4 regions of the Streptomyces dengpaensis genome follow, and region 2 is predicted to be linked to each of the others. Evidence: riboswitches for the same ligand, from Rfam matches in the RefSeq annotation. Region 2 holds a riboswitch; each other region holds the start of a gene.
The links. A riboswitch is a leader RNA that binds a small molecule or an ion and turns the genes downstream of it on or off. The one in region 2 is predicted to bind cyclic di-AMP.
Positions count from the first base shown of each region.

Region 1 (7,276 bases), 1.7 Mb from region 2:
CGGGGGACGCTGGCACGGGGGACGCTGGCACAGGGGGAGTACGAATTCACGCCACCCGAGTAGCCCCCGCGAACGGCATCTGGTCGATCGGTGCCACCCGTACCGGCGCCGATCGGTTCGGGGCGTGGATCATCTGGCCGTTGCCCACATAGATGCCCACATGGCTGATGCCCGAGTAGAAGAACACCAGGTCGCCGGGGAGGAGTTCGGAGCGGGAGACGCGGCGTCCGGCGTTGATCTGGGCGTAGGTCGTACGCGGCAGGGAGATGCCCGCGGAGCGGTACGCGGCCTGGGAGAGGCCCGAGCAGTCGAAGGCGTCGGGACCGGTGGCGCCCCAGACGTAGGGGCTGCCGAGCTTGTCGTAGGCGTAGGAGACGGCCGTCGCCGCACGGGAGTTGGGGGCCGCGACGGCGCCCGGCGACACCGGGCCCAGGTCCCGCGCCGAGGAGCGTGAGGCGCGCTGTCCGAGACCGGCGCCGTCCGCCTCCCCGAGCTGCGCGCGCTGGCCGGCGCTGAGCTGTGTGAGCAGCCGCTGTGCCGCGTCGAGCTTGCCGCTGATCGTCTTCTTGTGCCGCTTCAGCTCGGCCTGGCGTGACGTGAGCGAGGCCAGTTCGATGCGCGCGGCGCCGCGTAACCGCTCGATCTCCCGCAGCTGTTTGCGTACGCGGGACACGGCCGCCGTCTGCCGGATGCCCGCCCGTTCGGCGAACGCGGCTCCGTCCAGGTACCGGTCGGGATCGTCGGAGAGCGCGAGCTGCAGCGCGGGGTCGAGGCCGCCGCTGCGGTACTGGGCCGCGGCTATCGAACCCAGCGCCTCCCGCGCCGAGTTGAGCCGGTCCTCCTTGCGCGCCGCCTCGTCCCGCAGTGCGTTCAGCCGCTCCCGCGTCTTGTCGGCCTTCTCCTTGGCGCCGTTGTACTTCTCGGTGGCGACCTCCGCCTCCTCGTACAACTTGTCGACCTTGGCCTTCACCTGCGCCGGAGACAGCCCCGGATCGGCGTGCCCGGTCCCGTCGAGGCCGGTCGCCGTCGCCGCGCCCGTGAGGGCGATCGTGGCGGCTGTGCGGGCCGTGTTTCCGCCGAGTGAGCGCTGTCTGGGCTTGCGGTGCGCTGTCACGAGGGCCCACATCCTTCCGTACGACCACGAAGGGAGCGCGGTCTGGCGGTGACGGCGTCCGGCGGCGGCCCACACAGGGGGAGCGGGCCGCCGCCGGACCTTCTCGGCGGTGGTGGCCGACGGCCGCCCCTGGCCCGGGCGGCGGTGGGGAGCCGGTCACCTGGTGGAGGACGCTAAACCTGGGAGTACGGGGTTGGTAACGCCATGTACGGAACTGGCGCCACTGGACCGCCCAGTGACCGTATGTGACCGTGATCCCCGCCTGGTGTCGCCGACTTCACGCAGCGCGATGACCGATGCGGCGGATCCGGGACAACCGGGCTTGCCCCGGTGCTATGGGTTACAAGGGGTGGGCCGGTGACAAGCGGGAGCCGGGCGTCAAGGGATTCGGGCGTCCGATTAGGCTCCGGCCACATGGACGTACTCATCCACCTCTTCGTCGGCCTGCACATCATCGGCATCGCCTCGCTGCTCGGCGGCTTCCTCACCCAGATGAAGGCGATGGGGCAGGGCACCGCCCGCTTCGTCCCCGCGATGCTGCACGGCGCGCTGACCATGCTGGTCACCGGTGTCGTACTGGTCGGTCTCAACCAGGCCGACGACGACCCGGTCAACAACATCAAGATCGGCGTGAAGCTGGCCCTGCTGATCGTGATCCTGGGGCTCGTCTATGTGAAGCGGGACGACGAGAAGGTGGACAAGGGCCTCTTCGGGCTCGTCGGTCTGCTGACCACCGCGAACATCTTCGTCGCGGTGCTCTGGACCTGACCGAGCGTCTTCATCGTGGTGCTCAGGGCCTGACCGTGCCGGTCGTACCCGTCGCGCCGGTCGTACCGGAAGCGCCGGTCGTACCGGTCGCCTGGATCGAGCGGACGGCCCCCGCCGCGGCGGCCAGCCACGCCGCCACCGCGACCCACAGCAGCACCTGCCCCGGCCCCTTGAGCCAGGAGATGCCGAGGGCGGTCGCGACCGCCAGGGTCGCCACCGCCGTGATCCCCATCGGGAAGACGGTGGCCCAGCGCCGTACGTCGTAGCGCGGGCGCGGCCACACTACTTCCGCGACGAGGAGGACGACGTAGCAGACGAGGTAGAGCACGAGCAGTGCGACGGTCACGGTGCGCAGGACGCCCTGGTCGTCGTCGTTCCACAGGTACGGGTTCACGTGGTGCGCGTCGATGAGCCTGGCCCCGGCCAGCGCCGAGACGGCCAGTGCGCCGCCCGCGATCCACTGGTCCCCGGCGCCTCGCACCACCTCCCGCAGATCGAAGTGCGCGAGCGCCACCCCGTACATCACGAGCCCCAGCCAGAACAGCACCAGCGCGGCATGCGCGAGCCACTCCGCGCCCACGGCCATGGCGAGCGTGGCGCCCAGCACCGAGAGGCCCTGCGGGGCCACACAGAGGAGGAACACGCCTCCCGCCATACGACGCTCCCGGTGCTGCCGTGCGAGGACGACGAGCAGCACCGGCCAGAGCACGGCCGACAGTGCCATCAGGGCCTCGGCCACCTCATGCCACCCCAGTGCGGACACGCGCGTCCCGAGCACGGTGGTCGCCGCGACGGCGGTGAGCCCGGGCGGCGTGCCCGCCTCCCTCAGCCACCGCTGCGGATCCCGCACCAGCCGTACGGCGAAGTCCGCGGCGAGCGCGAGCCACGCGACGGCGGCCAGGGCGAGCGCGATACGGGACAGGGTCTCGTAGCCCGTCTGGTGCAGCCCGACCGAGATGACGCCGGTGGCCATGACGGCGGCACCGGAGGCGGGCGGCCGCTGCGCCCACCAGGCGCGTAGCTGGGAGATGGCTGGCATGCGCCTGATGCTAGGGATCTCCGGCCGAGTTGCCCGCGGGGCACGCGCGTGTGGGGTACGAAAACGAGGGGCACGCGCGCGTGGAGCTCGAAAAGCATCCACGCGCGCGTGCCCCGCACAGAGCGCTGCCCGCAGAGGCGCGTTACGCCGGACGCACCACACTGTGGATCGCCGACGTGCCGTCGTAGTAGATCGACTCCTCGCGCACGTACGTCCCCGGCTTCGGCGCGTGGATCATCATGCCGTTGCCGATGTAGACGCCGACGTGGGTGACGTCGTCGTAGAAGAACACCAGGTCACCGGGCTGGGCGTTGGCGAGCGAGACGGTGGTTCCGGCGTTCACCTGGTCGTAGGTGACGCGCGGGAGCGTGACATCGGCGGCCTTCCAGGCGGCCTGCGTGAGGCCGGAGCAGTCGTACGAGTCCGGGCCGGTCGCGCCCCAGACGTACGGCTTGCCGATCTGCGCGCGGGAGAACGCGACAGCCTTGGCCGCCTGCGTCGCGTATGAGGAGTCCGCGTCGGCCGAGCCCGACGACGTGCCGGTCGAGCCCGACGACGTGCCGGTCGAGCCCGACGACGAGTCGGTCGAGCCCGACGACGAGTCGGCCGTGGACGACGACTCCTGCTGGGCAGCCTCCTCAGCGGCCGCCCTCTCCGCGGCCGCGGCCTCCGCCGCGGCCTGCTGCTTGGCCAGCTCCGCCGCCTTGCGCTCGGCCTCTTCCTGCTTCTTCTTCTCGATCGCCGCGAGCCGCGCCTTCTCCTCGGCGGTCAGCTGCGAGAGCAGCGCGCGGGCCTCGGAGAGCTTCCTCTGGACTTCGGCCTTGGACGTCTTGAGCGTGTTCTGCGTGGTGGTCAGCGTCTGCAGGCTCTTGGCGGCCTCCTCGCGCTTCTTCGCGGTGGCGGTCTGCTCGGTGATGTAGTCGTCGACGGCCGCCTTCTGGCGGGTGGTCAGACGGCCCATCAGCTGGGTCTGGTCGAAGTAGTCCTGCGGGTCGTCGGCGAGCAGCAGGGTCGCGGTGCCGGGGGCGGCGGCCCCGGTGCGGTACTGCGCCGCGGCGAACGAACCCAGCTCTTCGCGCGCGGTGTTGAGCTTCTCGGTGCGCTGGGCGACGTCCTCACGGAGGGTGTCGACGCGCTCGCGCTGCTTGGAGGCCTTCTCCTTGGCCGCGTTGTACTTCTCGGTGGCCGTCTCGGCCTGGTGGTAGAGGTCGTCGACCTTCTTCTCGACCTCTTCGAGGCTCGGCTTGGGTTCGGCCGAGGGCGTGGCGTTCGCCGTCTGCGAGAGCAGCGCGACGGAGGTGAGGGCCGCCGTCGCGAGAGCGGCGGGGGTCCGTATGCCCGCTATGCGCGTGCCTATGGGGCGTGGTGTGCGATGCGACGCCAAGGGAGGCATCTCCTTCCGTCGTCCGCCTACCGAGTTAGCTGTCGGGTTCGGGCGGGTGGCTCCGGAAGGATTGCCCTACGGTCCTTGCCCGGCAGGGCAGTTGGACCGATTCACCCCAAGGTCGGTGGGTCCCCGGTTCCGGCTGCCGCGAGGGCGCACCGAATTCGGCGGAGGCCGCACGGCCCGGCGACGTTCGCCGGTGGGGGTCGAGCGGCCTGCCCGGCACGCTAGCCAAGTCGTGTGGCCCCTGTGAAGGTTGATGTGCGATATGCCCGATACATTTTCGTGACCTTGACCATGTGGCTCGCCTCGCGCGGACCATTCGGGGTGATCTGTGGTGAGATGCTCGGATTGCGCTGCGGGTGGCAGAAGCGAGGCCGTGCGCCGCGACGCGCGGACACGGCGATGAATACACCTCAGGTTGCCTCGGGAGCCTGAGGAGCCTCAGGGGATCGCGAGGACGACGACGTCGTCGGCATGGAGGCTGCCCGCCACCACCGTGCCGTCGTACTCGGCGACGCTGGTCACGAACCCGTACGAGCCGTCGTCGGCGCGCAGGTCGTGGACGAGCCGGCCGTCGAGGTCGTAGGCCATGACCCAGGCGAGTGGCTCCGGCTTGGGGCGCACGGCCTCGGGAAGGTTCCACAGCAGGATCCGGGGGAGCCCGGGCAGGGGCAGCAACTTGTCCAGCAGGGCGTTGCGGGGAGCCGCCAGCGAGACCCACACGAGCCCGTCGCTGCCGAGGCTCATGTTGTCGGGCAGGCCGGCGAGGTTCTCGGCGAACGGCTCGAGGGTCCCGGCCTCGGGGCCGGTGAGCCAGTAGCGGCTCACCCGGTACCCGGCGGTCTCGGCGACGAGCAGGTGCGAGGCGTCCGGGGCGAGCACGAGGCCGTTGGCGAACTTGAGGTCGTCCAGGAGGACGGTGACCGTGCCGTCGACGTCGCGCCGCAGAAGCATCCCGGTGCAGGAGTGCTCGATGATGTCGCCGAGGTAGTGGTCCACGTCCCAGCGTCTGCTGGACACGGTGAACCAGATCGTCCCGTCCGGGGCTTCGACCGCGTTGCTGGCGAAAGTGAGGGGCCTGCCCGCGACGGTGTCGACGAGGACGCGGACCGACCCGTCGGCGGACATGCGCAGCAGCCCCCGGTCGTGATCGCAGACCAGCACGCTGCCGTCGGCTGAGGGTTCGAGTCCCAGGGGGCGTCCGCCGGTGTTGCCCACGACGGTCCGGGTGCCGGTGGCCGGGTCGATGCGGACGACGCTGCCGTCGGCGAGCCCGGTGAGCAGGCCGCCGCGCCGGTCGAATACCACGTCCTCGGGGCCGTGACCGCCGGTCGCGAGGCGGCGGCCGACGACGAAGCGGCCGGTGGCGGGTGTGTGGCCCCGGTCGGCCGGGGCCGGCGGCGGGGTCCAGCGGCGGGGTGAGATCAGGCGGCGGTTGAGGGTCACAGCAGGCTCCCTGCCTGGGCGTCGGCGACGTCGGGGGTCATGCGTGCGGTGGTGGAGATGCATGCGGCGGTGGCGCGGCTCCGGCGGGACGACGGAGGTCTCGGTGTCGCCGCGCAGGGCGTCCACGCGCGCGCGGCGAGGCCGGAGAAGCGGGACTGCTTGTTCGTCGTTTGTGATGCTTCTTGATCCTGCACGGCAAGCTATTGATCCACCAGGACCTGGGGTGAATCTTGAGCCGGGCAAGGCCCCAGGCCGGGCCTGGCACCCCAGGCCGGGCCAGGCGCCCAGGCGCCCCTGGCTGGGCCACGCGCCCCTGGCTGGGGCCACGCGCCCAGGCCGTGGACTGGCGGGTCAGGCGACCTGGGAGCGGAGCGGTCATCGCGGCACGAGATGTCCGGGCCGCGTCACGAGATCCGGTCGAGTTTTCAGGGTGGCGGCGGGCTGTCAGTGGGGCGGCCTAGACTCGGAGAGCGATGAGCAGCCTCTTTGATGACAGCTTCCTGGCGGACCTCAAGCCCTCGCGGGGGCATGAGGAGGAGCCCCCGCCGCCGCCCGAGGACGATCACGTACCGGAGTCGATTCCGGACGATCTGTTCGGCGGGAAGTTCGACGTGCCGCCGGACCGATGGGGGTCCCCCCGCTCGAGCGGAGCCGAGAGTGGGGGAGGGTACTACCGCGACGGCGCCCACCGGCCCGCCGTGGACCCGGCGGCGCTCCTGGACGGGCTGAACGAGAACCAGCGCGCGGCCGTGGTGCACTCCGGCTCCCCGCTGCTCATCGTGGCCGGCGCGGGCTCCGGCAAGACGCGCGTGCTCACGCACCGGATCGCGTATCTGCTGGCCGAGCGGCATGTCCACCCGGGTCAGATCCTCGCGATCACCTTCACCAACAAGGCCGCGGGCGAGATGAAGGAGCGCGTCGAGCACCTTGTGGGCCCGCGCGCCAACGCGATGTGGGTGATGACCTTCCACAGCGCGTGCGTCCGGATCCTGCGCCGCGAGAGCAAGAAGCTCGGCTTCACGTCCTCCTTCTCGATCTACGACGCCGCCGACTCCAAGCGGCTCATGGCGCTCGTATGCCGTGATCTGGATCTGGACCCCAAGCGCTTCCCGCCCAAGTCCTTCAGCGCCAAGATCTCCAATCTGAAGAACGAGCTGATCGACGAGGAGGACTTCGCGAACCAGGCCGCCGACGGTTTCGAGAAGACCCTCGCCCAGGCCTACGCGCTGTACCAGTCCCGCCTGCGCGAGGCCAACGCGCTCGACTTCGACGACCTGATCATGACGACGGTCAACCTGCTCCGCGCCTTCCCGGACGTCGCCGAGCACTACCGCCGCCGTTTCCGCCACGTCATGGTCGACGAGTACCAGGACACGAACCACGCGCAGTACGCGCTGGTCAGGGAGCTGGTGGGGCCCGCCGACAGCGATCCCGGCGAGCTCTGCGTCGTGGGTGACGCCGACCAGTCGATCTACGCCTTCCGCGGCGCCACCATCCGTAACATCCTCCAGTTCGAGGAGGA
Region 1 covers NZ_CP026652.1:3,448,983-3,456,258, reverse strand. The annotation lists gene C4B68_RS15665 (C40 family peptidase) at 47-1,114, opposite strand; gene C4B68_RS15660 (hypothetical protein) at 1,529-1,882, shown strand; gene C4B68_RS15655 (tellurite resistance/C4-dicarboxylate transporter family protein) at 1,905-2,921, opposite strand; gene C4B68_RS15650 (C40 family peptidase) at 3,064-4,305, opposite strand; cyclic di-AMP (ydaO/yuaA leader) riboswitch at 4,313-4,485, opposite strand; gene C4B68_RS15645 (SMP-30/gluconolactonase/LRE family protein) at 4,750-5,754, opposite strand; gene pcrA (DNA helicase PcrA) at 6,228-7,276, shown strand, end outside.
Region 1: it holds a riboswitch for cyclic di-AMP, as region 2 does, so the genes downstream of both, C4B68_RS15650 (C40 family peptidase) here and C4B68_RS23720 (LysM peptidoglycan-binding domain-containing protein) in region 2, are expected to answer to the same signal.

Region 2 (7,276 bases):
GTTTCCATGCCGTGAGTCACATGTCTTTCTGGTCAGTTCACGTTCAGTGGCCGACGGTGTCCCAGGGTGCGCCGGCCATCGGTCAGGCCATCGGTCAGGCCATCGGTCACCGGTCGGCGGCGTCGGCCTTGTCCACGCCGTCCCAGAGGTTGGCGTACCAGGGACGGTCGGCCGCCCCCAGGTCGGTGCGGGACTGCTTCGCCGCGTCCGGGTCGATCACGACGTAGCCGGTCTCGCCCGGCATTACATAGTGCAGCCGCTCCCGGATCCGCTGCTCGGCGTAGGCATCGTCCTGCCAGCGTGCCTTGAGGTCGCGCAGCTGCTCGACCCGCTCGCGGGCCTGCTCCCGCTGCCGCTCCTGATCGGCGATCTCGGCGCGCTGGGACACGTACTGCCTTATCGGGTACGCGAGGGCCACGATCAGGGAGCAGAGGACGAGGGCCAGAAGCGCTGCCCGTCCCGTGAGCCGCGAACGGCGGGCCTGGCGTTTGGTCTGGGAGCGGTAGACCCGGGCCGCCGTCTGCTCGCCGAGCAGCCGCAGCCTGGTCGCGGTGGAGAACCGGTCCCGGTCCTTCACGGCCATGTCCCCGCCTCCCCTTCACACGTACGTACGTCCCCGCACACGGTACGGGACCGAGTACGGGGACGTACGTACGACGCTTCCTACTGCCTTTCTCCTGCTCTTCTACGAAGCTGAAGCTCAGCCCTTGAATCGCGGGAAGGCGCTGCGGCCGGCGTACACCGCGGCGTCGTCGAGGATCTCCTCGATGCGCAGCAGCTGGTTGTACTTGGCGACGCGCTCGGAGCGGGCCGGTGCGCCGGTCTTGATCTGGCCGCAGTTGGTGGCGACGGCCAGGTCGGCGATCGTGACGTCCTCGGTCTCGCCGGAGCGGTGGGACATCATGCACTTGAAGCCGTTGCGCTGGGCCAGCTCGACGGCGTCCAGGGTCTCGGTCAGCGAACCGATCTGGTTCACCTTGACCAGCAGGGCGTTGGCCGCGCCGTCCTCGATGCCGCGGGCCAGGCGCTCCGGGTTGGTGACGAACAGGTCGTCGCCGACGAGCTGGACCTTGTCGCCGAGCTTGTCGGTGATGACCTTCCAGCCGGCCCAGTCGTCCTCGAACAGCGGGTCCTCGATGGAGACGAGCGGGTACGCGTCGACGAGCTCGGCGTAGTACTCGGTCATCTCGGCGGCGGAGCGCTCCTTGCCCTCGAAGAGGTAGGAACCGTCCTTGTAGAACTCGGACGCGGCGACGTCGAGCGCCAGGGCGATCTGCTCGCCGGGGGTGTAACCGGCCTCCTTGATCGCCTCGAGGATGAGGTCGAGGGCCTCGCGGTTGGAGCCGAGGTTCGGGGCGAAGCCGCCCTCGTCGCCGAGGCCGGTGGACAGGCCCTTGCTCTTCAGGACCTTCTTGAGGGTGTGGTAGACCTCGGTGCCCCAGCGCAGCGCCTCGGAGAAGGACTCCGCGCCGATCGGGGCGATCATGAACTCCTGGATGTCCACGTTGGAGTCGGCGTGCGAGCCGCCGTTCAGGATGTTCATCATCGGAACGGGCAGCAGGTGCGCGTTCGGGCCGCCCAGGTAGCGGAAGAGGGGGAGGTCGGACGCCTCGGAGGCGGCGTGGGCGACGGCGAGCGAGACGCCGAGGATGGCGTTGGCGCCGAGCGAGCCCTTGTTGTCGGTGGCGTCCAGGTCGAACATCGCCTGGTCGATCAGGCGCTGCTCGGTGGCGTCGTAACCGACGAGCTCCGGGCCGATCTGCTCGATGACCGCGAGGACGGCCTTCTCGACACCCTTGCCCTGGTAGCGGTTGGGGTCACCGTCGCGGAGCTCGATGGCCTCGAAGGCGCCGGTGGAGGCGCCGGACGGGACGGCGGCACGACCCGTGCTGCCGTCGTCGAGGCCGACCTCGACCTCGACGGTGGGGTTGCCTCGCGAGTCGAGGATTTCCCGGGCTACGACGACGTCGATGGACGGCACGAGCATCTCCTTCTGGGATGTGACGCGGGGTACGCCGGGCGTGGGCCCGGCAGGGTGCTGCACGGTGAGAGTTCTGCGAGATGAGCCTAACCGGCTCGGGGCGATCGGCCAGCCGCTCACCCACCCTGTGGACGGAACACGGGCAGAACCGAGGGTAAACATTGTTTCATTCGGGAACAAAAAGCCCCGCTCCGGTGCGCGCGGGGGAACACGCACCGGAGCGGGGAGTCCGCATGGACGGGGGGAGTCCGCGCGGACGGAGGGCGGGTCGTCAGCTGAGGTGCAGCTGCTGACCCGGGTAGATGACGTCCGCGTCGTCGATGATGTCCTTGTTCAGCTCGAACAGCTTCTGCCAGCCGCCCTTGACGTTCTTCTTCTCCGCGATCGCGCCGAGGGTGTCGCCCTCGACGACCTTGTACTCGCCGTCACCCTTCTTGACCTTCTCACCGGTCGGGGTGGTGACGGTCGCCTCGGCGGCCGGGCGCTCGGCCGAACGGGAGGCCGGCTGCTCCGTCGTACGGGTGTCGGTGGTGCCGGCCGGCGCGCTGGAGCCGCTGCTCGTACCCCCGTCGTACGGGGTGCTGGACAGGCTCGTGCCGCAGTTCGGCCAGGCGCCCTTGCCCTGCCCGGCGAGGACCTTCTCGCCGATGGCGATCTGCTCGGACTTGGAGGCCTGGTCGGCGGTGGGGGCGTAGGCGGTGCCGCCGTACGCGGCCCAGGTGGAGGGCGAGAACTGCAGGCCGCCGTAGAAGCCGTTGCCCGTGTTGATGGACCAGTTGCCGCCGGCCTCGCACTGGGCGACGGCGTCCCACTCGGAGGCGGTGGCGGCGGAAGCGGTGCCGGACGCCACCAGCGGGGCGCTGATGGCGACACCGGCGAGCGCGGCGACACGGGTGGTCCGGTGGAAGACGGACGGGCGGCGGCGCTTGACCTTGCTGGAAAACAGCATGGAGTGATCCCCTCACCGACGCCTGCGAGGTGAGCTGTCGGGTTCGGGCGGGTGAGTGCCCGGCCGCGCGCCCCTGGCGCACGACTTCACCCCAAGCCACTCCCGGTCAACTACCGGGCGCGGCACTTACCTTGGGTCCCCCGCTCCTGCCTACGGCGCTTGACGCGACGACTGTTCCCGTACGGCCGTTGGCAGGACTCGGCGTTGCGACCGTCGGGGCCCGCTGTGGCGAGCGGTGATGACCGTAGGCAGGCAATCGGCCGAATTCCAAAGACGATCAGGGCCTTTGAGATCCATCTCTCACTCGCGCCAAACCGGACATTCCACGGCGAACCAGGACGCGAACTCCCGCTACTTTTCGTCCGGTTCGACACCAACTGCAAGGCTCTGACCGGGGAGGATGAGGTCGGGATCGGCGCCGACCGTCTCCTTGTTCTCGGCGTACAGCTCGGTCCATCCGCCCTCGAGGTCAAGGGTGTCGGCAATCGCCCAGAGGTTGTCCCCGGCGCGCACGGTGTACGAGCCGTCGGCGGCGTCACGGGAGGCGCCGGAGCCACGTGAGGCGTGCCGCCCGGAAGACCCGTCCGTACGGCCGTCGGTCACGTCGTCCGTCGCGGCCTCGTCGGCAGTGCCGCCACGGTGGCGCCCGGCGCCGGTCGACGTACCCGAAGAGTCGCCGTTCTGGCCGTACTTGTCCGACTCGTCACTCTCACCCGTCACCGTGTCCGAGCCGCCGGAATCCCGCGAGGCACCGGAGGAGCCGTCGGACTTCGTCGCTTTCCAGCTCTCATTCGAGGAGGAGCCGGCCGAGGAGTCGGAGCCCTCCGCTCCGGACGAACCGGACGCAGCGGGTGAACCAGACGACTCAGACGACTCGGATGAATCCGAGGAACCAGAGGAATACGAAGAACCGGATGAGCTCGGCGAATCGCCCACAACCCCCGTGTCGACCTCGACGTCGCCCGAGTGTCTGCTGAGCCCGTTGAGCGGTCCGCACGTCGGCCATGCGACGAGGCCCTGGTCGTCGAGGATCTTCTCGGCGACGGCTATCTGCTGCGAGCGGCTGGCCTGGTCGGCGCTCGGGGCGTAGACGAGGCCGCCGTACGACTCCCACTTCTCCTGGGTCAACTGCAGCCCGCCGTAATACCCGTTGCCGCTGTTCGCACTCCAGGCGCCACCGCTCTCGCACTCCGCGACCCGGTCCCAGGTGGTGCCGTCGGCCGCGCTCGCACTGGTGGCGCCGAGCAACGGGATCGCGATGGCCGATCCGGTCACCCCTGCGGCAACGATGAGGGCCGGGGCCTGACGGGGGCGACGATGACGGCCGTTCCCGGAGAGCATGCGGAAGCCTTTCGCGTGACAGCAGGTGACTACAGCGACGGATGGGCCGCGTTGACGGTTGAACGTATCCGCACTCGAACGCTTGTCACAAGTCGATGCAGCAGAGATCACGTGAAGATCACAGAGTTGAGGGAATGTCACTTTTGGGAGGATAGGCGACCGTTCTCCGACATTCCTGCCGAGGTTCTTCTGTGCGCTTACCAAGGTTTTCCGGTGCGCTTCGCGAGGCTCTCGGCCGCGCCTGCCGAGGTTCTCGGCGCACCTACCGAGTGGGCGTGACCTCCACAGGAAGCGTGCGCAAACCACGCTGGCCGGTGCCGTTTTTGGGAACCTTACCTGTCACTCTGTGCAGTTGAAGGGGAATTGCGCAGATCGGCGTCCTCACCCACACGACGCGACTCCAGGTAACGTCACCCCGTGAACGCCCCACATATCGAACCCGAACTCTTTACCTGGGAGTTCGCCACCGATCCGTACCCCGCCTACGCGTGGCTCCGCGAGCATTCCCCCGTACACCGCACCACCCTTCCCAGCGGTGTCGAGGCGTGGCTTGTGACCCGGTACGCGGACGCCAAGCAGGCGCTCGCCGACCAGCGGCTCTCCAAGAATCCCGTCCACCATTCCGAAGACGCCCAGGGCAAGAGCAAGACGGGCATCCCCGGCGAGCGCAGCGCCAACCTCATGACTCATCTGCTCAACATCGATCCGCCGGACCACACGCGGCTTCGCCGGCTGGTCTCCAAGGCGTTCACACCCCGCCGAGTAGCCGAATTCGCGCCCCGCGTCCAAGAGCTGACCGACCATCTCATCGACCAATTCGCGCCCACCGGAAGCGCCGACCTCATTCACGAGTTCGCGTTCCCCCTCCCCATCTACGCCATCTGTGACCTGCTCGGCGTCCCCAGCGAGGACCAGGACGACTTCCGGGACTGGGCAGGAATGATGATCCGCCACGGCAGAGGACCGAGAGGCGGCGTCGCCCGATCGGTCAAGAAGATGCGCGGGTATCTCGCGGAGCTGATCCACCGCAAGCGGGAGGCCCTCCCGGAGAGGCCCAGCCCCGGCGAAGACCTCATCTCCGGGCTCATCCGCGCCTCCGACCACGGCGAGCACCTCACCGAGAACGAAGCCGCGGCCATGTGCTTCGTACTACTGTTCGCCGGTTTCGAAACGACCATCAATCTGATCGGCAACGGCACGTACGCACTGCTTCGCAACCCAAAGCAGCGGCTGCGACTACAGAAGTCGATCGAGCGTGGTGAACATGAGCTACTCGACACCGGTATCGAAGAACTTCTCCGTTACGACGGCCCTGTCGAACTGGCCACCTGGCGCTACGCAACCGAGTCCCTCGACATGGGCGGACAGCGAATCGCTTCCGGTGATCCCGTGCTCGTGGTTCTCGCCGCTGCCGACCGTGATCCCGCCCGTTTCGAGAAGCCGGACACACTCGACCTCTCCCGCCGAGACAACCAGCACCTCGGCTACGGCCATGGCATCCACTACTGCATCGGCGCCCCGCTGGCCCGTCTCGAAGGCCGCACCGCTCTGGCCACCTTGCTGCGCCGTCTACCCGACCTACGGCTTGCTGCTGATCCCGCGGACTTGCGATGGCGAGGCGGCCTGATCATGCGCGGGTTGCGGAACCTCCCTGTGGAGTTCACGGCACGTTGACAGGCGTGGAGCGGCGCGCTTCGAACCGTGGATCAGCTCGCTGAGGCACGAGTGACCAGAGGTGGTCCCTGGCCTGCTCCCAGTCCGCCCGTTCCATCGTCTCGATCGACGCCCTTCGCCCCTGGGCTGCCAGCCTCGCCAACTCCCCGCCCAGCCAATGCCCCTTGCTCCCCCTTGTCGACCGGATGCCCTGGAGCCGGGCACTCGGCCGCGCCCCCTCCCCGCCGCCACCCCCTTCGCCCGAGGCTGTCCCTAAATCGCCAACTGTTTGACCCTGTGACTCGACAACTCTCTACATTCACGCGGTGGACCCCGACATACTCAGATCCAGCTTCGCGGTGGTCGAACGACGCGCCGAGTTCGCGGTCAAGTACTTCTATTCGCATCTGTTCCGCCACCACCCGGACGTCCGCGGGCTGTTCCCGTTGGACTTCCCGGAGGACATGGAGCGGCAGCGGGACAGACTGTTCGCGGCGCTCACCCATGTGATGGAGCGGCTGGAGGACCCGAAGCTGCCGGGGTATCTACGGGAACTGGGCCGGGACCACCGCAAGTATCTGGCGCAGCCGGACCACTACGCCGCCGTGGGCGCGAGTCTGATCGCCGCGTTCGCCGTCGCGGCGGGGTCGGCGTGGAGTGCGGAGGCCGAGAAGGCCTGGGGCGAGGCCTATGGGGCGATCACGAACGTCATGCTCCAGGGCGCGTGGGAGTCGCAGCACGAAGGCGAACCGCCCTGGTGGGACGCCGAGGTCACCGCCCGCACCCGGTACGGCGACGATCTCGTCGTCCTCACCCTGCGACCGCACCAGCGCCTGCGCTACTCCGCCGGCCAGTACGTCAGCCTCAACGCCCCCCACCTGCCGGGCATTTGGCGCCCCTACTCCCTGGCCAACGCACCCCGCGTCGACCACACCGTCGATCTGCACATCAGCCGCGTCGAGAACGGGGTGCTCTCCACCGCCCTCGTCCGGGAGACCCGGGAGGGCGACGTCCTGCGGCTGGGCGCGCCCGGCGGCGGACTGATCATGCGCACACCCAGGGAACAGCCCCTCACCTTCATCGCGGCCGGCACGGGATGGGCCCCCGTGAAGGCCCTGCTGCAGCAGCTCGACGCGACACGCGAGGCCCGGCTGTTCCTCGTCGCCCGCGACACGTCCTACCTGTACGACCGAGACGCCGTCGAACGGTTGCAGGCCCGGCTTCCCCGGCTCGCCGTCACCTTCATCACCCCCGCGCCCGGCCGCCCCAAGGCCCAGGCGACCGAACGGCTCCTGACCGCGCTGGGCAACCGTGCCGGCTGGACCCTGCACGACGTCTATCTGGCCGGTCCC
Region 2 covers NZ_CP026652.1:5,118,789-5,126,064, reverse strand. The annotation lists gene C4B68_RS23735 (DUF501 domain-containing protein) at 1-8, opposite strand, end outside; gene C4B68_RS23730 (FtsB family cell division protein) at 107-583, opposite strand; gene eno (phosphopyruvate hydratase) at 701-1,981, opposite strand; gene C4B68_RS23720 (LysM peptidoglycan-binding domain-containing protein) at 2,253-2,930, opposite strand; cyclic di-AMP (ydaO/yuaA leader) riboswitch at 2,935-3,098, opposite strand; gene C4B68_RS23715 (transglycosylase family protein) at 3,282-4,205, opposite strand; gene C4B68_RS23710 (cytochrome P450 family protein) at 4,689-5,945, shown strand; gene C4B68_RS23705 (globin domain-containing protein) at 6,251-7,276, shown strand, end outside.

Region 3 (7,276 bases), 500 kb from region 2:
GGCAACAGTGCTGCGGCACCGGCCCCGCGGTATGCCCCTATTGCCCGGTGACCTCACCTGCCGCGGCGGTCATGTCTCCTCGCGGCACTCGCGGCATTCCTCTTCGGGGCGCTCAAAAGTGGTGAAGGGTCTGGGGAACTGCTGGGGGGCCAGCGGGGGCTCGGGCAGCTCGTGGGCGCCCTCGGCGCGGAAGGCGTCGAGCATCAGGTGAAGGTAGCGGCGCCAGGCGGTGGGGGCGATGGCACGTGTGCCCTGGATGATCCCGGCCTGGGACCAGACCACGAAGGCGATGTCTTCCGGGATGACATCGGCGCGGAGGACACCCTGCTCCTGGGCGTTACGGAAGATCTGAACAACCAGTTCTTTCGCGCGCTCGAACATTTCCCTGCCGAGCGTGGGGAGGGGCGACCGGCCCGAGACCAGGTCGTTGAAGGCTCGGTCACCGGCCTGCAGCTCACAGAGCTTTTCCAGGTAGCGGCAGAACCCCTCCCAGGCGTCGTCCATGGCTGCGGCCTCTTCGACGGCGCCGAGCAGCTCCGTGAACTTCGCGGTGAACAGCTCTTCGACCAGGTCGAGCCGACTGGGGAAGTGCCGGTAGACCGTTCCGATCGCGACGCCGGCCTCGCGGGCGACGCCCTCCAGGGAAGCGTCCAGACCCTGCTCGGCGAAGGCCTTGCGAGCGGCGGCCACGATCGCGTCCCTGTTGCGCTGCGCGTCACGGCGCAGCGGTTTGGCCGGCGCCTGAGGCGCGGACAGGACGTGTCGGTCGCTCACGCGCCCAGCGTAACATGAGGGGACCCTCGAATTCGCGGGTGTGGCCTTGCTCACGGCGCGGACCGCAACGTGCTGCAAAGCCGGGCGACCGGCCTCGGGCTGCACGGTGGCTCCCGGAACCGGCCCACCAGGCCGTTGGCCTTTGAGCGGCTGGTGGCGCGGGGCTGGCTGGCCGAGGACCGGCCGGGACTGTTGCCAACGCCGCGGAGAACGTCAAGACGGCCGCCGGACCGGCGGTTGCAGCCTGTGGAGCGCCGGTAGGACCAGGACTCGTCCCCGCACAGCGCCACGAAGCAGGAAGCCACGGAATCCCTGCCGCAGACCGTGCCGCGTAGCGGCACAGCACTCGGTAAGGACGGCCAGAATCACCACCCTTCAGGGCGGTGGGCATGTCAAAGGCTCAGCACGATGGCACTGCCGATGCCGCCGAGGAAGAGGGCGACGGCCGCTTCCACCCAGCCGCCCTGCCCCCAGCGGAACCAGCGGTCCAGGGCGAGTCGCCCGGGGCCGATGGCAGCGACGGCGAGGGCGACGATGGCGATGGAGACGTTGTACTCCACACCGCCTTCGGTCCCCCACAGGCCGTGCTCGCCGGTGACGGTCACCATGGCGTTGATCATCACGCCGATCATGGCGGCGGCCGCCAGGGGGGTGAACAGCCCGACCGCCAGCCCCAGCCCTCCGAGGAACTCGGAGAGGCTGCCGATGACGGCGAAGACCATTCCGGGGCGGTAGCCCAGGGCGGCGAAACCGTCGGCGGTGTCGGACAGACCGGAGCCGCCGAAGATCCCGAAGAGCTTCTGGGCGCCGTGGCCGGCCAGGATCAGGCCGAAGGTGAGCCTGAGAAGGAGCAGACCGCAGTCGCCCGCGGAGATCGTCGGCGACCCCGCGGGCTCGGGCGAGGCGCGCAACTGCGCAGCGGTGAGTTTCATCGGGAGCTCTCTTCTTGCCTGAGGCTCCCCAGGCGGTGCCGGCCGACCACCCAAGGAACCGGCACGATCGGATCGCGATCGGACGGGGGGATCACCGGGGCGGCTTCACCCAGCCGCAGGCTTCAATGTTACGTACGCCACACGTGCGCTGCGATGGGACCGCTGTTGCGGCTGTTCAGGGTGTTCCCAGGGTCCTCGCGCAGTCGCGCCGGGCGTGGTCGCTGAGCAGCGGGCGGAAGCGGGTGAACAGCGCCAGGAGGTCGGGGCCCCACCGGGCTCGCCACTGAGGGTTCTCGTCGACGAGGTCCAGTTCGTTGGCGGCGGTGAGTTCGGCGAAGTCGCGGCGCTGCTGGAGGGGCGGCGCCCACGTGCGGCCGGTGAAACGGTCGTGGAAGGCCGGGGCCGGGTCCGCCAGGGTCGGATACGAGGCCGTCCGGTCGCAGCTCGCGTAGAAGTGGACCTGGGCCTCGGCCTCGGCACCGATGACGGCGGTCAGCTCGGCCCGGCGGTCGGTCGGCAGGAGGGCGGTGGCGAAGCCGTCGGTGCCGTAGAACGCGTGGCACAGCCCGGCGAGTTGGAGCGCGGGGCGGGCCTCCCAGCGGGTCAGCCGGTCCCGTACGCGGATGAGGTGGGCCAGCAGGGTGCCGCCCGGGTGGTCGATGTCCTGCGCGCCGAGCCGGCGCAGCAGGGCAAGGGCTTCCGCGGCGGTCGGTGCCGGTGCGTCCACGGGCCACTCCTCCTGACGGGGCCCGTCGGCCCACTCAAGGGATCCTCTGCCGGGACAGCAGGCCAGTCAATGGAGGTCGTCCGGGAAACGGCGGAGGCGCCATCCGCGGCCGCCGGACGGGTGCCTCGGACAGCAGGGCCAGGATGGAGTAGTGAAAGCTGGGACCTCTAACCACTGAATCTCCTGCGATCACCACTGAATCTCCTGCGAGCTGGAGGGCGCGCCCCCATGCCCCATCCCTACGTTCTGTTGTCCGCCGCCGTCTCCCTCGACGGCTTCCTGGACGACACCGGCCCCGAGCGGCTGCTGCTCTCGAGCCCGGCCGACTTCGACCGGGTCGACGAGGTACGGGCGTCCAGCGACGCGATCCTGGTCGGCGCGGGCACGATCCGCGCCGACAACCCGCGGCTCCTGGTCAACTCGGCCGAACGGCGCGCGGCGCGGGTCGCCGCCGGGCGCCCCGAGTACCCGCTGAAGGTCGCGGTCAGCGGGTCCGGCGACCTGGATCCGGCGGCGCGGTTCTGGCACACGGGCGGCGAGAAGGTCGTCTATACGACGGACAAGGGGGCGGGGAGGGCCGGGGACCTCTTGCGCGGCGTCGCCGGCGTCGATGTCGTCCCGACCGGGGCCGAAATCGACTGGCGTGTGCTGCTCGAACACCTTCATGACGTACGAGGTGTGCGGCGCCTCATGGTCGAAGGTGGCGGGCGGGTCCACACCCAGCTGATGCGGGACGGGCTCGCGGACGAGCTGCAGCTCGCCGTCGCGCCGCTCTTCGTGGGGGAGCCGGACGCGCCGCGGCTGTTCGGGCCCGGGGCGTACCCGCCCGGCCGGATGCGGCTCGTGGAGACACGGGCCGTCGGGGACGTCGTCCTCATCCGGTACGTCCCCACGGCGCCCGGCACCGAGGCTCTCGCCTCCGCCGCGGACCGGCACTGGCTCGCGCTCGCCTGTGAGCTGGCGGAGCTGTGCCCGCCGTCGGAGACCGCGTTCAGCGTGGGCGCGGTGGTGGTGGCCGCCGACGGGACCGAGCTGGCCCGCGGGCACTCGCGTGAGGGCGGCGACTCCGTGGTGCACGCCGAGGAGGCGGCGCTCGCCAAGATCGACCCCGCCGATCCGCGCCTCGGCTCCGCCACGGTTTACAGCAGCCTGGAGCCCTGCGCCCGGCGCGCTTCGCGGCCTGCGCCGTGTGCCCGGCTGATTCTCGACGCGGGAGTACGGCGGGTCGTCACGGCCTGGCGCGAGCCGGACACGTTCGTCGCGGGGGCCGACGGGAGCGGGCTGCTCGCGGCCGCGGGCGCCGATGTCGTCGTCCTGCCCGAGTACGAGGAGCGGGCCAAGGCGCCCAACCGGCACCTTCTGGCTGAACCGGGGAGGGAGCGCGCGTAAACGTGTGTGCTGGGGGTCCCGCGGATGGCGTACACTGGTTTCAACGACGCGGGGTGGAGCAGCTCGGTAGCTCGCTGGGCTCATAACCCAGAGGTCGCAGGTTCAAATCCTGTCCCCGCTACTGAAACCGAGGGCCGGAACTCGAATGAGAGTTCCGGCCCTCGGTGTTTGCCGTGTTTTGCCTCGGTGTTCGCCCTCGGTGGTTGCGGTGTCCGACGGGCGTCCGCCGCCTCACAGCCGCTGCTGATCGCTGGCGGCTGAGGGCCGCGGCGGGCCTCCACGCGCGTCCCCCGGTCGGTCCACACCGGTCGCCCGCCACCCCCGCTCCGGGAAGCCTGGACGAGTGGGGCAGCAAGCAGGCGAGCAGCGGGCCGAGGGTCCATACGGCCGGTCCGGTAGGCGGCTGCCCGGCGACCCCGCGCCCGGTACCGGCCTCGCGGACTCGGATTCCGGCCCGGGGGTCACCCGGCCGCCCGGTGCGGCGGACCCGGGCCGGCGCGGGATCTCGTACGCGCGGGCCTTCGTCCGGGCGCTGCCCGGGCTGCTCATCGCCGCCGGAGCCGTCTACGAGTACCTCACCCCGCCGGAGCCGACCCCGCAGGGTTCTTGATCGTTTGTGCCGTTTCTTGATCGTTGTCACGTGAGGTGATCGGACGGTGCCCCTCCGCATAACAACTGACGTGCCGTCAGGCAAAGGTACGTTTATGAATCATGGTCAACTCGCCCTATTTTCGCCGATGCTGACCCCAAAGTCCTGGCCAAAAGCGTTAACGATCAGTCGGAACGGCTTGGAATCCGGTGCCCGGGTCTATTAACGTTCGATAACGCAGCGCGGTCGTCCCAGCCGTCACAAGAGGCGGCTCCGTGCGCACGCGCCGAATTCCGCAAGGGAACCGGGGAACCACCAACTTGGGGTGAATCGAGCGTCTTTCACGGTGGAGCAAGCCGTGGTTGACGCGCGTAGGAGACCTTCCTGCTCCGAACCCGTCAGCTAACCCGGTAGGCGAGAAGGAAGGAAAGGAGTGCGCCCACGTGGCGTCCAACCGGCCCGCCCAGCCAACCTCGTTCGCGCCGAACGACACACAGACCTTCGGCTACGCCTACGGCAACGACGAGGGCCCATGGGAGGAGTGGAACCCCACTGAGGAGTCCGTCCGCCCCGTTCGCGGCCGGCATCGCGTCAGCAAGCAGCGCGGTGGGGGACTCGCCCGCAGTTCCACGGTTCTCGGCGTCGGTGTCATAGCCGCCGTCGGCGCGGGTGGCATCGCCACCGCGGCGCCCGGCAAGGCGCCGGTGTCGATCTCGATGCCCGACCTGCCGAACGTCGGCTCGCTGATCTCGGACGACACTCCCGAGGCGCCCAAGGGCTCCGCGACCGCGCTCAGCAGCGTCGGCGTGACCTCCGCCGACACCGAGCAGGGCACCACCGACGCCGGCGAGGCGCTGCGCACCCGCATCATGGCCCAGGCCGACCAGCAGCAGGACCAGGCCGAGACCGCGGCCCAGGAGGCAGCCGAGGCCGCCGCCGCGAAGAAGGCCGCGGAAGCCGCAGCCAAGGCGGAGGAAGAGGCCAGGGCCGAGGCCGCCGCCGCGAAGAAGAAGGCGGAGGAGGAGGCCGCGAGGAAGGCCGAGGCCGAGCGCCTGGCCGAGCTGGCCAAGCAGTACACGCTGCCGACCTCCTCGTACACCATCACCTCGACCTTCGGTCAGGCCGGCGCGCTCTGGTCCTCCGGTTACCACACCGGCCTCGACTTCGCCGCGCCCACGGGCACGCCGCTCAAGGCGATCCACACCGGCACGATCACCGAGGCGGGCTGGAGCGGTTCGTACGGCTACCGCACGGTCCTCACCCTGGATGACGGTACGGAGCTGTGGTACGCCCACCAGTCCTCGATCAGCGTCAGCGTGGGCCAGAAGGTCAACACGGGCGACATCATCGGACGCGTGGGCGCGACCGGCAACGTCACCGGGGCGCACCTCCACCTGGAGGTCCACTCCGGCGGCTCCGGCACCGGGATCGACCCGGCGGCGTGGCTCCGCGACAAGGGGATCAGCCTCTGATCCGTACGGTCGCCTGATCCGTACGGGCTCCTCAGCCGTCTGATCCGTACGGGCTCCTCAGCCGTCTGATCCGTACGGGCTCCTCAGCCGTACGGATCTGACGCGTGCGGGCGACCCCTGCGGTTCTGACGCGTGCCTGCGTTCCCTCGATCCCCGGCGGTCCTGACGGCAACCCCCCGACGTCAGGGCTGCCGGTTTCCGGTGCGCGCGACCTGGTTCTGCCGCTACGAGCGATACGGGTTGTACGCGGGATACGGCGCCGTGGCGGTTCCGTACGGACGGGCGTACGCGGGCGCCTGCCCGTACCCGTAGGCGTATCCGTACGCGGGCCACGGCTGGGGCACCGGAGCCGTCGTCTGCGCCGCGTACGCCAGGGCCGGCCGGGCGATCTCCCGGCGGCGCCACAGCGCGTCGAGCAACTCCCGTTCCCGTACGACGAAGTCGGCGCCCGCGCGGCCCCGGCGGCCCCGGTGACGCAGGAACGCCAGCGAGGTCGCGTATGCCTCGTACTCCGCGACCGAGCGGGCCGTGGCCTTCCCGAAGCGGTGGCCTGCCCACTCGCGGGCGAGCCGCCGCGCCCGCATCGAGCCGAGCACGTACGGCTCCGGCACGGTCAGCCACCCGGCAGCGGCGTACGCGGGCAGTTCCGAGCGAACGGTGCGCAGTTCGCGCTGCCGCGTCCAGATGGCCAGCCAGGTCACCAGCCCGAACGCGGGCACCATGAACGCGGCGTAGACCGCGAAGAACCCGTACTCCCCGAAGCTCGCCGAACCGTTCCAGGCGGAGTGCATGCCCATGGCGAGCAGCAGTCCGGCCAGGGGCAGCAGCACGCGGCGCAGACGGTGGCGTTCGGCGGACAGTGCCGCGATGCCGAAGCCGATGCCGGTCAGCACGGTGAACAGCGGGTGCGCGAAGGGCGACATCACCACGCGGACGAAGAAGGTCGCGGCGGTGACGGACGCGAGCCCGCTCTCGCCGCTGAGCTGGTCGGTGCCGAAGGCGGTGCCGAGGTAGAGGATGTTCTCGGTGAACGCGAAGCCGGTGGCGGTGACCCCGGCTATGACGATCCCGTCGACGATCCCGGTGAAGTCGCGTCTGCGGAAGAGGAAGACCAGCAGCACGGCCGCCGCCTTCGCGGACTCCTCGACGATGGGCGCTATGACCGTCGCGCCGAGGGTGTCGGCGCTGGATGGATCCGTGGTCGTGGTCGCTATCCATCTGGTCGCGAAGCTGTTGGCGACGATCGCTATGAGCGCGGCCGCGCCGGCACCCCAGGCGAAGGAGAAGAGCAGGTTCCGCCAGGGGCCGGGCTCGACCCGGTCCAGCCACCAGAAGGCGGCTATGAGCAGCGGTACAGGGAACACGGCGAGGCCCAGGCCGACGAGAAAGCCCT
Region 3 covers NZ_CP026652.1:4,622,056-4,629,331, forward strand. The annotation lists gene C4B68_RS21445 (TetR/AcrR family transcriptional regulator) at 70-774, opposite strand; gene C4B68_RS21455 (DoxX family protein) at 1,167-1,706, opposite strand; gene C4B68_RS21460 (DUF6817 domain-containing protein) at 1,882-2,433, opposite strand; gene C4B68_RS21465 (dihydrofolate reductase family protein) at 2,662-3,822, shown strand; tRNA gene C4B68_RS21470 (tRNA-Met) at 3,870-3,943, shown strand; gene C4B68_RS21475 (hypothetical protein) at 4,166-4,432, shown strand; cyclic di-AMP (ydaO/yuaA leader) riboswitch at 4,686-4,843, shown strand; gene C4B68_RS21480 (M23 family metallopeptidase) at 4,855-5,883, shown strand; gene C4B68_RS21485 (PrsW family intramembrane metalloprotease) at 6,108-7,276, opposite strand, start outside.
Region 3: it holds a riboswitch for cyclic di-AMP, as region 2 does, so the genes downstream of both, C4B68_RS21480 (M23 family metallopeptidase) here and C4B68_RS23720 (LysM peptidoglycan-binding domain-containing protein) in region 2, are expected to answer to the same signal.

Region 4 (7,276 bases), 2.9 Mb from region 2:
CTTGTAGAGCTGCTCCAGGACGGCCTCCGGCACGAAGCCGTTCTTGATCTCGATGACCAGACGCAGGCCGTGCTCACGGTCCGTGAGGTCCTTGACGTCGGCGATGCCCTGGAGCTTCTTCGCCCCGACCAGGTCCTTGATCTTGGCGATCACCTTCTCCGGGCCGACGGTGAACGGCAGCTCGGTGACGACGAGCCCCTTGCGGCGCGCCGTCACGGTCTCCACTGCCACGGTGGCACGGATCTTGAAGGTGCCGCGGCCCTTCTCGTACGCGTCCCTGATCCCGGAGAGGCCGACGATCCGGCCGCCGGTGGGCAGGTCGGGGCCCGGGATGTGCTTCATCAGCGTCTCGAGGTCGGCGCCCGGGTGCCGGATGAGGTGGCGGGCGGCGGCGATGACCTCGCTCAGGTTGTGCGGCGGCATGTTGGTGGCCATGCCGACGGCGATGCCCGACGCGCCGTTGACCAGGAGGTTCGGGAAGGCGGCGGGCAGGGCGACGGGCTCCTGCTCCTGACCGTCGTAGTTCGGCGTGAAATCGACCGTGTCCTCGTCGATGGACTCGGTCATCAGTGACGTCGCGTCGGCCATCCGGCACTCGGTGTAACGCATGGCGGCCGGCGGGTCGTCGTTGCCGAGCGAGCCGAAGTTGCCGTGGCCGTCCACGAGCGGCAGGCGCATCGAGAAGGGCTGGGCCAGGCGCACCAACGCGTCGTAGATCGACGCGTCGCCGTGCGGGTGGAGCTTACCCATGACCTCGCCGATGACGCGGGCGCACTTCACATAGCCGCGGTCGCGGCGCAGCCCCATCTCGTTCATCTGGTACACGATGCGGCGGTGCACGGGCTTGAGGCCGTCGCGGGCGTCCGGCAGGGCTCGCGAGTAGATGACCGAGTACGCGTACTCGAGGAAGGAGCCCTGCATTTCGTCCACGACGTCGATGTCGAGGATCTTCTCCTCGTACGAGTCGTCGGGCGGGGTCTTCGTGCTGCGGCGGGCCATCGCTGCTGCGACTCCTTCACAGTCTCTGCCGGGGCATGAGTGGGATCTGACGCCGACCATTGTGGACCGCCCCACTGACAACGCCGACCGCGACCCGTCCGTAGCGGGCCCGGGAGGGCTCCTGGGCCGCGGCCGTGACGTCCGGGAGTCTCGCTCTCGGCGTACGAGGTGCGGGAACTTCGCCAGCTGTCGGCGCGCTTGCATACAGTGGCAGGACCGACAGGATTTCGCAGTTTCCGCGATCGAAGGGACGTACATGCCCATGGGTCACACGGCCACAGCCGAGGCAGGCTCCGGCGGCCTGACAGCGACCGAGCACCGCCTGGCCAACGGCCTGCGCGTCGTGCTGTCCGAGGACCACCTGACCCCGGTCGCGGCGGTGTGCCTCTGGTACGACGTCGGCTCGCGCCACGAGGTCAAGGGGCGTACCGGCCTGGCTCACCTCTTCGAGCACCTGATGTTCCAGGGCTCCGGGCAGGTGAAGGGCAACGGCCACTTCGAGCTCGTCCAGGGCGCCGGCGGCTCGCTCAACGGCACCACGAGCTTCGAGCGCACCAACTACTTCGAGACCATGCCCGCCCACCAGCTGGAGCTCGCCCTCTGGCTGGAGGCCGACCGCATGGGCTCCCTGCTCGCCGCGCTCGACGACGAGTCCATGGAGAACCAGCGGGACGTCGTCAAGAACGAGCGCCGGCAGCGGTACGACAACGTGCCCTACGGCACCGCGTTCGAGAAGCTGACCGCGCTCGCGTACCCCGAGGGCCACCCGTACCACCACACCCCGATCGGGTCGATGGCGGACCTGGACGCGGCCACCCTGGAGGACGCCCGCGCGTTCTTCCGCACCTACTACGCGCCCAACAACGCGGTCCTGTCGGTCGTCGGCGACATCGACCCGCAGCAGACGCTCGCCTGGATCGAGAAGTACTTCGGCTCCATCCCCGGGCACGAAGGCAAGCCCGCCCCGCGCGACGGCTCGCTGCGCGAAATCATCGGCGAGCAGCTGCGCGAGGTCGTCGAGGAGGAGGTCCCGGCGCGCGCCCTGATGGCCGCCTACCGGCTCCCGGAGGACGGCACGCGCGTGTGCGACGCGGCCGACCTGGCGCTGACCGTCCTCGGCGGCGGCGAGTCCTCCCGGCTCTACAACCGGCTGGTACGCCGCGACCGCACCGCCGTCGCGGCCGGGTTCGGCCTGCTGCGCCTGGCCGGGGCGCCCTCCCTGGGGTGGCTGGACGTGAAGACGTCCGGCGACGTCGAGGTCCCGGTCATCGAGGCCGCCGTCGACGAGGAGCTCGCCCGGTTCGCCGAGGAGGGCCCCACGGCCGAGGAAATGGAGCGTGCCCAGGCCCAGTTGGAGCGCGAGTGGCTGGACCGGCTCGGCACGGTCGCGGGCCGCGCCGACGAACTGTGCCGGTACGCCGTCCTGTTCGGCGACCCGCAGCTCGCCCTGACCGCCGTGCAGCGCGTACTCGCGGTCACCGCCGAGGAGGTCCAGGAGGTCGCCAAGTCCCGCCTGCGCCCCGACAACCGCGCGGTGCTCGTCTACGAGCCGACCGCCACCGAAGACACCGACGCCGCCGACGGCACCGACGAGGAGGCGGCGAAGTGACCGAGCTCGCCACCATGGACTTCCACCCGCAGCCCCAGGCCGGCAAGGCCAAGCCGTGGGCCTTCCCGGCACCCGAGCGCGGCACGCTCGACAACGGCCTGACCCTGTTGCGCTGCCACCGCCCGGGCCAGCAGGTCGTCGCCGTCGAGGTGATCCTCGCCGCGCCGCTGGAGGCCGAACCGGCGGGCCTCGACGGCCTCGCCACGATCATGGCGCGTGCCTTCTCCGAAGGCACCGACCGTCACTCCGCCGAGGAGTTCGCCGCCGAGCTGGAACGCTGCGGCGCCACCCTCGACGCGCACGCCGACCACCCCGGCGTGCGCCTGTCACTCGAAGTCCCCGTCTCGCGCCTTTCCAAGGCGCTGGGCCTGCTCGCCGACGCCCTCAGGGCACCGGCGTTCGCGGACAGCGAGGTCGAGCGACTGGTCCGCAACCGGCTGGACGAGATCCCGCACGAGATGGCCAACCCGGCCCGCCGCGCCGCCAAGGAGCTCTCCAAGGAGCTGTTCCCGGCGACCTCGCGCATGTCGCGCCCGCGCCAGGGCACCGAGGAGACCGTCCAGAAGATCGACTCGGCGGCCGTACGCGCCTTCTACGAGAAGCACGTACGCCCCGCGACGGCCACCGCCGTCATCGTCGGTGACCTGACCGGTGTCGACCTCGACGAGCTGCTCGCCGACACGCTCGGCGCCTGGACCGGCTCGTCCGCCGAGCCGCGCCCCGTGCCGCCGGTGAGCGCCGACGACACCGGCCGCGTGATCATCGTGGACCGCCCCGGCGCCGTCCAGACGCAGCTGCTCATCGGCCGTGTGGGCGCCGACCGGCACGATCGCGTCTGGCCCGCCCAGGTGCTCGGCACGTACTGCCTCGGCGGCACCCTCACCTCGCGCCTGGACCGCGTCCTGCGCGAGGAAAAGGGCTACACCTACGGTGTGCGGGCGTTCGGCCAGGTGCTGCGCTCGGCACCGGACGCCACGGGCGTCGCCATGCTCGCCATCAGCGGCTCTGTGGACACCCCGAACACCGGTCCGGCGCTCGACGACCTCTGGAAGGTGCTGCGCACCCTCGCCGCCGAGGGGCTGACGGACGCCGAGCGCGACGTCGCGGTACAGAACCTGGTGGGTGTGGCGCCCCTCAAGTTCGAGACCGCGGCGGCCGTCGCGAGCACGCTCGCCGACCAGGTCGAGCAGCACCTGCCGGACGACTACCAGGCGACGCTGTACCAGCAGCTCGCCGCGACCGGCACCGTGGAGGCCACCGCGGCCGCCGTGAACGCGTTCCCGGTGGACCGTCTGGTGACGGTCCTGGTGGGTGACGCCGCGCAGATCGAGGAGCCGGTCAAGGCGCTCGGAATCGGCGAAGTGACCGTCGTCCGGGCCGAGTAGAACGGCGCGACTCCCTGAGGGCCCAGGTGACTGCAGAGTCACCTGGGCCTCCTTTTACCCTGCCTTCGTCCTCAGTTGTCCGTATTGGTAGGGAGGTTGCCTGTCTGACCTGTGGCATGCGCTACAAAAGCCGTGATCCGTTTGTTGTTTGAAAGATGTCCCGTTTAGCGTCGGTCCGGCTGTTCGTCAGGCAGTGCGCCGCGCCCGCGGCACCGGACAGTCATCGCCGAGTCCCCGTACGGCGCGAGCCAGGGGAGCCGGGGACCCACACGCAGTCCCTGGGGTGAATCGGACGGCCCTCCTCGGAGGGGGTCCGTAGGAGACCTTCCTGCTCCGAACCCGTCAGCTAACCCGGTAGGCGAGAAGGAAGGAAAGGATCAGCCTCTCCATGGCGTTCATCTGTGGCACCGGGAAGCACCGCCGACCGGGCCGGGTGAAGCGTACGACCACGAACGCCGTCGGCGTCGCGGCGCTCACCACCACCGGTGTCATCGGAACCCTGGCCTCCCCGGCGCTCGCCGCGGACACCTCCGTCGAGCAGACCGGGCTCATCCCGGTCATCACGATCGGCGACTCGGTCGCCGAGCAGATCGACGCGCAGGCCGCCGCCCAGCAGCAGGCCGCCGACGAGGCCGCCGCGGAGAAGAAGGCCGAGGAGGCCACCCGCAAGCGGGCCGCGGAGAAGGCCAAGAAGGAGCGCGAGGCCAAGGAGCGGGCCGCCCGCGAGGCAGAACGCAAGCGCCTCAACTCCTTCGTGCCGCCGATCACCGGCTCGTACATCTCCACCGGCTACAAGGCAGGCGGCAGCCTCTGGTCCTCCGGTAGCCACACCGGTGTCGACTTCCACGCCGCGTCCGGCACCACGGTGCACGCCGTCGGCTCCGGCACGGTCGTCACAGCCGGCTGGGGCGGTGCCTACGGCAATCAAGTCGTGATCAAGATGCATGACGGCACGTACACCATGTACGGCCACCTGTCGTCCGTCGGTGTCTCCGTGGGGCAGACGGTCACCCCGGGCCAGCGGATAGGCGTCTCCGGGGCCACCGGCAACACCACCGGGCCGCACCTCCACTTCGAGGCGCGTACGACCTCGGAGTACGGCTCGGACATCGACCCGGTCGCGTACCTGCGCTCGCACGGCGTGAACGTCTGATCCCCGCACGGTCCGGCCGCACGGCATGCACGTCTGATCCCCGCACGGTCCGGCCGCACGGCGTGAGCTCTGACACACACACGGTCCGGCCGCACGGCATGCACGTCTGACGGCCGCATTCCTCACTGCCTCACCGCCGCTTCACCGCATCCGATGCCCCGGCTCGCCGAGCCGGGGCATCGGCGTTTCGTGAGACCGTCGTTACGGGGGCTGTCCAAAAAATATCCATGGATTCCGGGCCGCCATCGGAAATTCGGGCTTCCTGCAATAGAGTCACTGAACAAGCGTCAATCGATGGCGTTTCGCGGGGATTAAAGCGGAGGTCCGGTCATGCGTATTCCGGCGCACTCGGTATGCACGGCGATCCGTGACGACATCGTCGCGGGTGTCTACGAGCGAGGCGGCCGGCTCACCGAGGAACTGCTCGCGCGCCGCTACGGCGTCTCGCGCGTCCCCGTGCGCGAGGCCCTGCGCACGCTGGAGGCCGAGGGCTTCGTGGTCACCCGCCGGCACGCGGGCGCGTGCGTCGCGGAGCCCACCGAGCAGGAGGCCTCCGACCTGCTGGAGATGCGCATGCTCCTGGAGCCGCTGGGCGCCGCGCGGGCCGCGCAGCGCCGCACCGAGGCCCACCTCAAGGTGCTCCGAGGCCTGGTCAGGCTGGGTCAGGAGCGGGCCAGGAGGGGCAACAGCGAGGATCTGCGTTCCCTGGGCGGCTGGTTCCACGAGACGCTCGCGCAGGCCTCCGGAAGCCCCGCACTGACCTCCACGCTGGCCCAGCTGCGGCACAAGATCGCCTGGATGTACGCGGTCGAGGCGCCGGCCGACCCCGCGGAGTCCTGGGCGGAGCACGGCGGCATAGTGGACGCCGTCGCACGCGGCGACAGCGAGCGGGCCCGGGCGATCACGGCCCTGCACACCGAGCGCGCGACGGCCGCGCACCGGCTCCGATTTCCCGGTAACGGAGATCGGCCGGAACGTGTGAGGACTTCGCAACATCCCGTAAACATGACGGGCCCGCGGCATTAACAAGGACACCGTATACAAAGAGAAGTAATGCGCGGGGGATTATTTCTGCTGCCCGTAATCCCCAAAGCGAAGGGCCCGCCCGAGGTTTTCGAGCGAGCCCTTCACCATGTGTGCGGCGCGACGTCTTTTGGAACGAAGGCCACCGCAACCATCAATTGAGCAACCCCAACGGCGAGCAACCACCTCCGCGAGAGCGGCGCCGGCTCAGGCGCAAAGGGGTGCGCGCTCAGACGGTCTCGGGGAGCTCCTCGAGACCCTCCGAGACCAGCTTCGCCAGACGGTCAAGGGCGACTTCCGCACCCTCGGCGTCGGAGGTGAGGACGATCTCCTCACCGCCCTGGGCGCCCAGGCCGAGGACCGCGAGCATGGAGGCCGCGTTGACGGGGGTGCCGTCGGCCCTGGCGATCGTCACGGGGATGCCTGAGGCCGTGGCGGCCCGGACGAAGATGGAAGCGGGGCGGGCGTGGAGGCCCTCGGCCCAGCCGACGTTGACGCGGCGCTCAGCCATGTGATGCTGCCCTTCATTTTTCAGGGTTGTCTAGACCAGTGTTCCATATGGTGAAGCATGCCCGGAGCGGTCCTTCGTCCCGTCCGGAAGCGAGTCGAACCGCGGCCTCGGTCCGACGTCGTTCTCCACAGATTGCCTCGCGCCGTTGTCGGACGCGAGCCGTACTCTGGGGCCCATGCAGACCTCGTCGGACCGGCACGAGTACCCCGCCCACTGGGAAGCCGACGTGGTGCTGCGCGACGGCGGCACCGCGCGCATCAGGCCCATCACCGTTGATGACGCCACACGCCTGGTCAGCTTCTACGAGCAGGTCTCGGACGAGTCGAAGTACTACCGCTTCTTCGCGCCCTACCCGCGTCTGTCCGCCAAGGATGTCCACCGCTTCACGCACCACGACTTTGTGGACAGGGTGGGGCTCGCGGCCACGGTGGGCGGCGAGTTCATCGCCACCGTACGCTATGACCGTATTAATGCCGAGGGCCTGCCCGCCTCCTCCCCGGCCGACGAGGCCGAGGTCGCCTTCCTCGTGCAGGACGCCCACCAGGGCCGCGGCGTCGCATCGGCCCTCCTCGAACACATCGCGGCCGTGGCCCGTG
Region 4 covers NZ_CP026652.1:2,217,939-2,225,214, reverse strand. The annotation lists gene C4B68_RS10075 (DNA gyrase/topoisomerase IV subunit A) at 1-999, opposite strand, end outside; gene C4B68_RS10070 (M16 family metallopeptidase) at 1,262-2,608, shown strand; gene C4B68_RS10065 (M16 family metallopeptidase) at 2,605-3,993, shown strand; cyclic di-AMP (ydaO/yuaA leader) riboswitch at 4,208-4,368, shown strand; gene C4B68_RS10060 (M23 family metallopeptidase) at 4,382-5,146, shown strand; gene C4B68_RS10055 (GntR family transcriptional regulator) at 5,477-6,172, shown strand; gene C4B68_RS10050 (HPr family phosphocarrier protein) at 6,399-6,680, opposite strand; gene C4B68_RS10040 (bifunctional acetate--CoA ligase family protein/GNAT family N-acetyltransferase) at 6,856-7,276, shown strand, end outside.
Region 4: it holds a riboswitch for cyclic di-AMP, as region 2 does, so the genes downstream of both, C4B68_RS10060 (M23 family metallopeptidase) here and C4B68_RS23720 (LysM peptidoglycan-binding domain-containing protein) in region 2, are expected to answer to the same signal.